Regions from separate parts of the Exiguobacterium sp. JMULE1 genome, predicted to be linked through region 1. Evidence: riboswitches for the same ligand, from Rfam matches in the RefSeq annotation. Region 1 holds a riboswitch; each other region holds the start of a gene.

Evidence for each region. A riboswitch is a leader RNA that binds a small molecule or an ion and turns the genes downstream of it on or off. The one in region 1 is predicted to bind S-adenosylmethionine.
Region 2: it holds a riboswitch for S-adenosylmethionine, as region 1 does, so the genes downstream of both, mtnK (S-methyl-5-thioribose kinase) here and metK (methionine adenosyltransferase) in region 1, are expected to answer to the same signal.
Region 3: it holds a riboswitch for S-adenosylmethionine, as region 1 does, so the genes downstream of both, EXW93_RS14460 (alpha/beta hydrolase) here and metK (methionine adenosyltransferase) in region 1, are expected to answer to the same signal.

What each region holds. Positions count from the first base shown of each region.
Region 1 is NZ_SGWC01000002.1:2,257,506-2,260,767, forward strand. Features, by position in the region: gene EXW93_RS12070 (GNAT family N-acetyltransferase) at 70-558, opposite strand; gene metK (methionine adenosyltransferase) at 696-1,904, opposite strand; SAM riboswitch class I at 2,033-2,159, opposite strand; gene pckA (phosphoenolpyruvate carboxykinase (ATP)) at 2,394-3,262, shown strand, end outside.
Region 2 is NZ_SGWC01000002.1:358,467-361,728, forward strand. Features, by position in the region: gene EXW93_RS02105 (2,3-diketo-5-methylthiopentyl-1-phosphate enolase) at 1-1,097, opposite strand, end outside; SAM riboswitch class I at 1,168-1,269, opposite strand; SAM riboswitch class I at 1,475-1,578, shown strand; gene mtnK (S-methyl-5-thioribose kinase) at 1,657-2,823, shown strand; gene mtnA (S-methyl-5-thioribose-1-phosphate isomerase) at 2,820-3,262, shown strand, end outside.
Region 3 is NZ_SGWC01000002.1:2,759,380-2,762,641, forward strand. Features, by position in the region: gene EXW93_RS14455 (methionine ABC transporter ATP-binding protein) at 1-875, opposite strand, end outside; SAM riboswitch class I at 962-1,065, opposite strand; SAM riboswitch class I at 1,315-1,416, shown strand; gene EXW93_RS14460 (alpha/beta hydrolase) at 1,484-2,242, shown strand; gene EXW93_RS14465 (thymidine kinase) at 2,324-2,938, opposite strand; gene EXW93_RS14470 (DedA family protein) at 3,122-3,262, shown strand, end outside.

The DNA of each region.
Region 1 (3,262 bases):
TCTTCACTTCATACTTCCTATTTACGATACCTTATTTCAAACGCACACAAAACCGTCCCAAGACGGATTTCACGAGGCGACATGGCGAAGGCGAATGACAGATTCTACTTGCCCAAAGACTTCTTCCGTCATCTCACTGAGTTCTTCAAAACCGAATGAGGTCAAGAACTGACGCGCTTTATAGTTACGTGCCTCCACGTATACTTCGAGTGGGACGGCTCCTTGTCGTTCGAGTTCACGGATCAATCGTCGTCCGATTCCGTTTTGCTGATATTTCGGTAAGACGTACAGACGAATGATTTCCCACGTTCCCTCAACATCAACAGCATGAATGAAACCGACGATTTCCTCATCGATGATTCCGACATAAAAATACTCTCCCCGTGCTTCTTCTGCCGTCCGAATCGCACGAACAACCTCCTCTTGCGGATACGCTTCCTGCACGAAATGCGCTTTCGAGCGCTCGGAATAGATTTCTGCGTACGTATCCAACCAGGATGTGACGGCAATGTCATGAATACGTCCTGCATCGGCTGGAATAGCTTCGCGTATTTCCATAATCGGAACCCCCCTTTGTATTCATACGAATCGACTCATGTACTTTTACCCTCTTCTAGAAAAAACATTCGTTTCCTGCAAAGTTCCACGTAAACAAAAAAGTCCGAAAACCCGCGTAGGGTTCTCGGACTTTTTGATTATGCGAAACGTTTTGCCTGTTCTTCAAGAACTGCTGCTTTATCTGTTTGCTCCCATGGAAGCTCAACATCTGTACGACCGAAGTGACCGTATGCAGCTGTTTGACGATAGATCGGACGACGGAGATCAAGCATGTTGATGATTCCAGCCGGACGAAGATCGAAGTTTTCAGCAACCAATTCGACGAGTTGTGCTTCAGGAAGTTTTCCTGTACCGAATGTATCAACCGCGATTGATACCGGGTGCGCGACACCGATTGCGTACGCGAGTTGAACTTCTGCTTTGTCTGCAAGACCTGCAGCAACGAGGTTCTTCGCGACGTAACGTGCTGCGTATGCAGCTGAACGGTCGACTTTTGTTGGATCTTTACCAGAGAATGCTCCACCGCCATGGCGTGCGTATCCACCATACGTATCAACGATGATCTTACGACCCGTCAATCCAGCATCTCCTTGTGGTCCGCCGATGACGAAACGACCAGTTGGATTGATGAAGAATTTCGTTGCTGCGTCGATGTATTCAGCCGGGATGACCGGTGTGATGACGTGTTCTTTCAAGTCAGCTTGAATTTGCTCAAGCGTAACTTCTTCCGCGTGTTGTGTCGAGATGACGATCGTATCGACACGAACCGGCTCGTTGTTCTCGTTGTATTCGACCGTGACTTGTGTTTTTCCGTCCGGACGAAGGTAGTCGAGTTGACCGTTTTTACGCACTTCTGCCAAACGGCGTGCGAGACGGTGTGAAAGCGAGATTGGAAGTGGCATGAGTTCTGGTGTTTCTTTCGTTGCGTAACCGAACATGAGACCTTGGTCTCCTGCACCGATTGCATCGATTTCTGCATCAGACATGCTACCTTCACGTGCTTCAAGCGCTTGGTCTACACCAAGAGCGATGTCTGCTGATTGCTCATCGATTGATGTCAATACAGCACATGTGTCCGCGTCGAAACCGTATTTCGCGCGTGTATAACCGATCTCACGAATCGTTTCACGAACGACTTTTGGAATGTCGACGTAAGTGGATGTCGTGATCTCACCTGCAACGAGAACGAGACCTGTTGTAACAGAAGTTTCTGCCGCAACACGCGCGTTTGGATCCGCTGCGAGGATTGCATCAAGAATTGAATCCGAAATTTGGTCACAGATTTTATCTGGATGACCTTCAGTGACTGACTCCGACGTGAATAGTCGGCGATTAAGGTTTGTCATGTATGACCCTCCCAAAAAAGAATTTGACGGTGTACTCATTTCCCCTAGTTGAGTGGGACGGTAAAATGAAAAAAACCTTTCCAAGTCCAAAAAATGGTCAGGGAAAGGTTGTGCGTTCTTCCTTTACCCTCTTATCGTTCGAAGTGTTTACTTCGCTTCAGGAGAGCACCTTTTCCCTCATTAATATGTGAATTAATGTAGGACGGTTGCCGGGTTTCTTCGGGCCTTGTTCCCTCCACCTGCTCAGAATAAGAGTATCCGTTACGAATTACATGATATAAAGTTGTAACTACTCTGTCAAGCAAGGTTTCAAATTCTAGTCGAAACTTTTTGAAAGAGATGTTAAACTGTTAATGCTGAAAGCGTTTCCAGATAAATAGAAATCAGCACTAGAAAATGATTGCTCTCTCTTTAGTATGTCATATATAATAAATGTGTCATACTAAATACAGTGAGCCAAAACCAACGTAGGGGAAAGGTGGGGTCAGGATGCCGATGACGGTCCTGAATATCGAAGAACTACTCAAGAAAGAGCATGTGTTCAAACAACTATCTGTTGCTGAACTTGTCGAACATGCGATTCGAAACGAAGAAGGTGTCCTTGCTGAGAACGGCGCATTATCTGTAGAAACGGGGAAATTTACAGGTCGTTCACCAAAAGATAAGTTCATCGTCCGTGATTCTTCCTGCGAGTCTCACATTGATTGGGGTCATGTCAACCAACCAATGGATGGAGACAAATTTGAACAATTGTTGCAAAAGGTTCTTCGTTACATGAACGAAGCTGATCATCTCTACTACACAGAAGCTGCTGCTGGAGCAGATACGCACTTCACCCTTCCGGTCCGTGTGCTCACACAATATGCTTGGCATAACCTGTTTGCCAAACAACTCTTTTTACGCGAGTATCCTGAAGTGGCTGCCTTCGAACCGTTCACGGTCGTCTACGCGCCACATTTCAAAGCAGATCCTGCCGTTGACGGAACGAACTCCGAGACGTTCATCGCGATGTCGTTCGAACACCGAATCGTCTTGATCGGTGGAACGGAATACGCTGGAGAAATCAAAAAGTCGATCTTTTCCGTCATGAACTACCTCTTGCCACAAGAAAACGTCCTTTCGATGCACTGCTCGGCAAACGTCGGACACGAAGGCGACGTCGCCTTGTTCTTCGGTCTATCTGGTACTGGTAAGACCACCCTTTCAGCCGATGATAGCCGTCAATTGATCGGTGACGATGAGCATGGTTGGTCGCACGATGGTGTCTTCAACATCGAAGGCGGATGTTACGCGAAGACGGTCAATCTATCGCGTGAAAAAGAACCGCAAATCTTTGACGCGATCCGTTTCGGAACCGT
Region 2 (3,262 bases), 1.9 Mb from region 1:
AGTGCCTGACGGAAAGCGGTGACACCAGCCGCAGCACCTTGCGGATGACCATGTACGCCGCCACCGGCGTTGATGACGGAATCGATACCGAAGTCCCGTACGAGTTGAGCGACGAGTCCAGGATGAATACCGGCTGAAGGAACCGGGAAGATCGATTTCGTCTGACCGAGACGGGTCGCTTCGACCGCGATGCCACGGGCGACATCCTTTGGCAAAGCGACATTGCCGTAAGGAGACGGGAATAGCGTCAAGTCTGCTCCAGCAGCACGCGGTAATGTGCCGAGTAAGACAGGAGCTGCGACTCCGTGATTCGGGCTAGCGATCAACGCACCGCTATATGCCGGATGATTGAAGATTGGAACGTTGATTTCCGGATCACTTGCCAGTTCGCGTAAGACGTCGAGTCCGTATGTGAAGGTATTCAGCAAGAAAGCAGTCGCTCCAGCGTCAATCAATCGCTTGGCTTGATCCTTGAGCGTAAAGACGGGACCGCTGAGTGTGATCGCATATAACGCACGTTTACCAGTCCGGTGGAAGTGAGCATCGATGACCTCACGTCCGATTCGTGCCCGGTCAATCGTCGGTGTCAACGGATTGTCGTATAGGATCTCATCGTCTTTGACGAGATCAATCCCACCAGCGAGTTGTCCTTCGAGTTGATCACGAAGGAACGATAAATCGCGTCCGATGACTCCTTTGAAGATGCTCATTAACAATGGGCGATCTTCGACACCGATCAAGGAACGGACCCCTTCAATCCCGAATTTCGCACCTGGAAAGTCCGACGTAAATGTATCGGGTAGTAGCAATTCCGTTAATTTGATTTCACCGTCGAGTGAGAGTTTCCCGAAGACGGTCGTCAGAATCGCAGAAAAGTCGCGCGACACGTTATGTTCCGGATAACGAATCGTGATATATCCTTTGCCATCGCGCTCTTCGGTATGTACGACTTCCCCTTTGAACGAGGCGAGTTGTTGTTGTTCGAGATGATTCAGTTCCGTCCAAGAACCGACTGTCAGACCAAGCGCGAGTTGTTCAGCGCGCTGCTCGAGTCGATCACGGGCAGTCAATTGATAAGTAGCAGTGATATAAGCCATGTCTTTCCTCCTTCAACAAAAAAATGGTCTCTCGTCAGCGACAAGAGACCATGAATGATTCGAACGTGGACTCTTATCTGTCAGCTTAGTAGCTGCAAGAATTAGCACCGTGCCAAAAGGTCGGTTGCTGCGACATCGTAGGGCTTGTCCCTCCGTCTGCTCTTGATAAGAATTGGATGAAATTGTGAAATCTAATTGCAATTTTTACATGAGAATCGTGACTTGTCAAACTATTTTTAGAAAATTTATTTTTTTGGAAATACTCTTTCTATAGATGACTTAAAAATGATGTCCGTTTCTGCTTGATTTCGATTTGACAGCGAGGAAGTCGATTGCGTAAGATTCAAATCAATATCACACACGACAACTACATACGACTCTTATCGCGAGTTGGCAGAGGGAATTGGCCCGATGACGCCGCAGCAACCGACCACTAGGCACGGTGCTACATCCAACAGACGTTTCGTCTGAGAGATAAGAGGACGCAGTGACTTTTCTGCGCCTCTTTTCGATGACGAAAAGAGGCGCTTTTTCGTGTATCACATAGGGGGAAACTGAGATGACATATAAAGCATTCACAGAACAGGACGCGATTGATCGTGTTCGGACATTAGGACTGATCGGCGATGGAGCCGTCGAAGCAGAAGAGATTGGCGACGGGAACCTCAACCTCGTCTTTCGGATTCGAGAAGGCGAACATCGCTTGATTTTAAAACAAGCATTACCATATGCGAAGGTCGTCGGGGAGAGCTGGCCGTTATCGCTCGAACGAGCGTGGATCGAGCAATCCGCACTCCGTGAATTCGCGCGACATGCCGTACCGTTCGTACCACGTGTTTTTCATGCTAGTCACGAAGAGGCGTATACGGTCATGGAAGATCTTTCACATTTGACGATCGTTCGAAGCGGTTTACTCGCAGGTGAACAGTATCCGTTGCTTGCGGAACATATCGGTTCTTATCTCGCTCGGACGTTATTCCATACATCGGACTTTGCGCTTGGTCCGGTTGAAAAGAAACGTGTCGCCCGAACGTACTACAATCCAGACTTGTGCGACATCACGGAAAAATTAATCTTCACGGATCCGTTTCATGACGCGGAGACGAACGAGATTGAAGTCGGACTCGAAGAAGAGGTGGCACGTCTATGGGCAGACGATGAGTTGAAACGCGAAGTCGCAAAACTCGAAGCGCTCTTCATCACGAAAGGAGATGCATTGCTGCACGGCGATCTACATACAGGAAGCATCTTCGCCTCAGCGACGGAAACGAAAGTCATCGATCCTGAATTCGCCTTTTATGGTCCATTTGGATTCGATGTCGGACAGTTCATCGCCCACTTATTCTTCGCGGCATATCCGGATTACCCTACACGACGTGACGCCCGAATCAAGGATGTCGATACGTTCTGGCTGACGTTCGCTTCAACGTTCCGTGCCTTATGGGAACGGGAAGCCGTCGAACCGTTCCAGGCACCAGGACTCGTCGATGATGTATTGAGCACGATCTTGCAGGATGCCCTTGGCTTCGCCGGTTGCGAATTGATTCGGCGGACGATCGGTCTAGCACCGGTCGCTGATTTAGAATCAATCAATTCAACGACGGAACGCTTAGAGCGGAAACGTCACGCTCTCCGTCTAGGAACAGCGTTAATCAAACGCCGTACAGAATGCCGGACATTCGATGATTTACGAAACTTTGACGTAACGGAGGAACTTAGCCGATGACTACATTCGTTCAAAGTATCCGTTACGAAGACCGTGTCTTGACGATTCTCGATCAGACACGTCTACCGCAGGAAGAGCACTATGAAGTCATTGCTGATCTCGCGCAAGCCGTTGAGGCGATTAAACAACTGCGCGTTCGGGGCGCACCTGCGATCAGTTTATTTGGGGGATTCGTGCTCGTTCAAGAAGCATACCGGTTTGAAGCGGCGCTTCCGGTCTACAAGCAAGCCTTGCTTGAGACATCGGCGACGTTACTCGCGACACGACCGACGGCCGTCAACTTGCGAAATGTCCTCGATCAATTGAATCCAATCATTCAAGACGGGACGTCGGTAGAAGAGATTCGCGAACGGTTGGAAAAACGGACGGTCGCTTTATACGACCAGGATGCGCAGACGTCACGTCAAATCGGGATTCATGCACTGGAATTATTCCAGTC
Region 3 (3,262 bases), 500 kb from region 1:
TTGACATCGACGTCGAAGCGTTTTGCGACTTGCGACAAGAGTGGTTGTCCGGTGTGATGTCCAAGGAAGTGAATCTTATAGATTGGATGCGCATTTCGCGACTCGATCAACTGACGAATCGACGCTGGAATCTCGTCATGCATGACGGACCGTACAAAGTTCCGTGCCGTCTCGGTCTGCGGATTTGAAAAGACATCAAAGACCGTTCCTGACTCGATTAGCTTCCCAGCTTCGATGACGGCTACACGATCGCAAATCTCCCGGATGACGCCCATCTCGTGGGTAATCAAAAGAATCGTGATCCCGTACTCTGCATTGATCCGTTTTAATAACTGAAGAATATGATGTGTCGTCTGGGGATCAAGTGCTGACGTCGCTTCGTCACATAAAAGGACGGAAGGTTGCGTCGCGAGTGCCCGGGCGATACCAACGCGCTGTTTCTGCCCACCCGACAATTGATCTGGATAATGATCCGCCTTGTCCGCGAGATCGACGAATTCGAGCAACTCCGTCACCCGACGGCGAATCTCATCTTTCTTGACGCCTGCGAGAACGAGTGGTTTTGCAACGTTCGTAAAGACCGTGTTCGCATTCAATAGATTGAAGTGCTGAAAGATCATTCCAATCCGTTGTTTTGCTTGGCGTAATTTTTTCGGAGACAGTTGCGTTAAATCTTCCCCATCGACCGTCACCGTTCCTGACGTCGGTCGTTCTAACAGATTGACACAGCGGAGCAGTGAACTTTTCCCGGCACCGCTAAAGCCGATGACACCAAAGATTTCGCCTTTCTCGATCGTCAGGTCGACACCGTCTAGCGCTGCAATCGTCTGATCTTTCGTGACGTACGTTTTTTTGACTTGATGAAATGCAATCATTCCGTTTTCCCCCTTCATTCAACAAAAAAGGTCCCTTCTTGAGAAACAAGAAGAGACCTGGATCCGCACAGTGGCAGAATCCACTCCACTCATCTCTCAGACATCTGTCTGATGGAATTGGCACAGTGCTCATAATGAGTCTGTTGCCGAGGTTTCGTAGGGCCAGTCCCTCCACCTCTCTGGATAAGTATTGCGGTATGAAATTCGTATGTGTGTTGTTGCGTTGTTGCTTATGTCGTAAAACTAATTTTTACATTACGGGTCGAAACTTTAAAAGTCAACCAACTTTGCAAAAATAATCCATTTGGCGCATATCGATGGATTTACAAGTTATGAATTAGCTTAATGAACGGATCACGATTCGTCAAGAAAGATTTGACAAGTCATTTTTGGTCGTGCTACCATCGTTTCAATGATTATTCCGACAATTCCAATATGATATTTATCAAGAGTGAACGAGAGACCTGGCTCTATGACTTCACGGCAACCTGCAATTTGTAAGGTGCTCCGACCAGCAAAGCGCGGCTTTGGATGATACGGTGAAAAACTCGTGGGCGTCCAAGCAGTGACGTCGACGAGTTTTTTTCATGAATGGAGGAAAAATAGTAATGATGAACTATCCTGTATTGACTGGTGCTGAAGCGTTTTATTTTCAAGGTGGATCGATCGGCATTCTAATCTGTCATGGTTTTAACGCCACTCCGCAAAGTGTCCGGGACGTCGGTGAGGCATTCGCTGCTGAAGGTTTTACCGTCTATGCCCCGCGCTTACGTGGACATGGAACGAACGTCCGCGAGTTCGAACAATCGACTGCTCGATGTTGGAAGCAAAGCCTGCAAGACGGCTATGAACGTTTACAAGAAACATGCGATCAAGTCTTCGTCATCGGTCAATCGATGGGTGCGACGCTTGCGCTGTCGCTCGCCGCTGACGGGATTCCGTTTGCCGGCATCATTACGATCAATGCCGCACTCTCCGTTCCATCCTATGAATCACTTTCGTTCGAGGACGGTCCAGAGTATTTACCGGAAGGCGCACCGGACATTAAGCGAGCAGCCTTTGAAATCATCTATGATCTTGTTCCGAGCCGTTGTGCGTTCGAACTTGTTCGCCTAATGGATGAAACAAAAGGACGCCTTGGATCGATCCTTCTACCGACATTGATTCTTTACTCAGCGACCGATCACGTCGTTCCACCTTCGAGCTCGGATTATCTGCACCAGCACATCGGAACAAATGATAAACGAAGCTACTGTTTACTGAACTCGTATCACGTTGCGACACTCGATCATGATCAGGATTTGATTGTTCGTGAGACGATTCGCTTTATCGAACAATCGTGTCAGTTTTCGCAAGAAACAGGCTGAATCAAAAAAACAGCTATTCGTTTCCATATGGAAGCAAATAGCTGCTACATCAAAGGACGACCATCATCGGTACGTCTTTTTTTAATTTTCTTGGTGCTGCACCGATTGGAGCGGCTTCGGTTTTCCAGGTACCTCATGGCAATGACGGCAACGTGGCTCATACGATTCCGACGCTCCGACTAGGATGATCGGATCATCATAGTTGGCTGGTTTCCCATCAATCAAACGTTGTGTCCGGGAAGCCGGATCCCCACACGAAAGACAGATGGCTTGTAGTTTCGTCACGAATTCTGCGCGCGCCAGTAATTCAGGCATTTTCCCAAATGGCTCTGCCCGGAAATCTTGATCAAGGCCTGCACAAATGACGCGTTTTCCGTCTTGTGCGAGTGCTTCGATGACTTGTACGATCTCATCATCAAAGAATTGAACTTCATCGATCCCGACGATTTGTGTTTCTTCTGCTACTGCCGCATAAAGATCACGACTCGTCGCCATCGGAATCGCTACGACAGAGTTGCCAACGTGAGAGACAACATGCTCTTCATGGTACCGGTCGTCGATTGCCGGCTTGAATACTTGCACGGGCAGTTTGCCGTACTGCGCCCGTCTGACACGACGAATCAACTCTTCCGATTTCCCGGAAAACATACTGCCACAAATTACTTCGATCCAGCCGTACTGATTTATTACATGCATCATCGTCCGACACCGTCCTCTAAAAATAGTCACTTTAACGAGTATAGCCCGAAACGGTATCGAGAAAAAGGGTTGACTTCCGGAAATCAAAATTCATTTTTTCTTTCCCTAGAATTTTTGTCCTTTCATTCCAACTGCCCCCTATTTCCTGTACACTGAAGAAGAAGATTCTCACGAAAGAAGGTGTCCCCGATTCATCATCTCTTACATGACATCCTGCACCAATATGGTGCCCTTGGTCTCTCCGTCCTTCTCGCAGGTGGTATCGTGGGATTGCCGGTTCCTGATGAGACCCTGCTCGTTTTGTCCGGATTTTGGATGCAT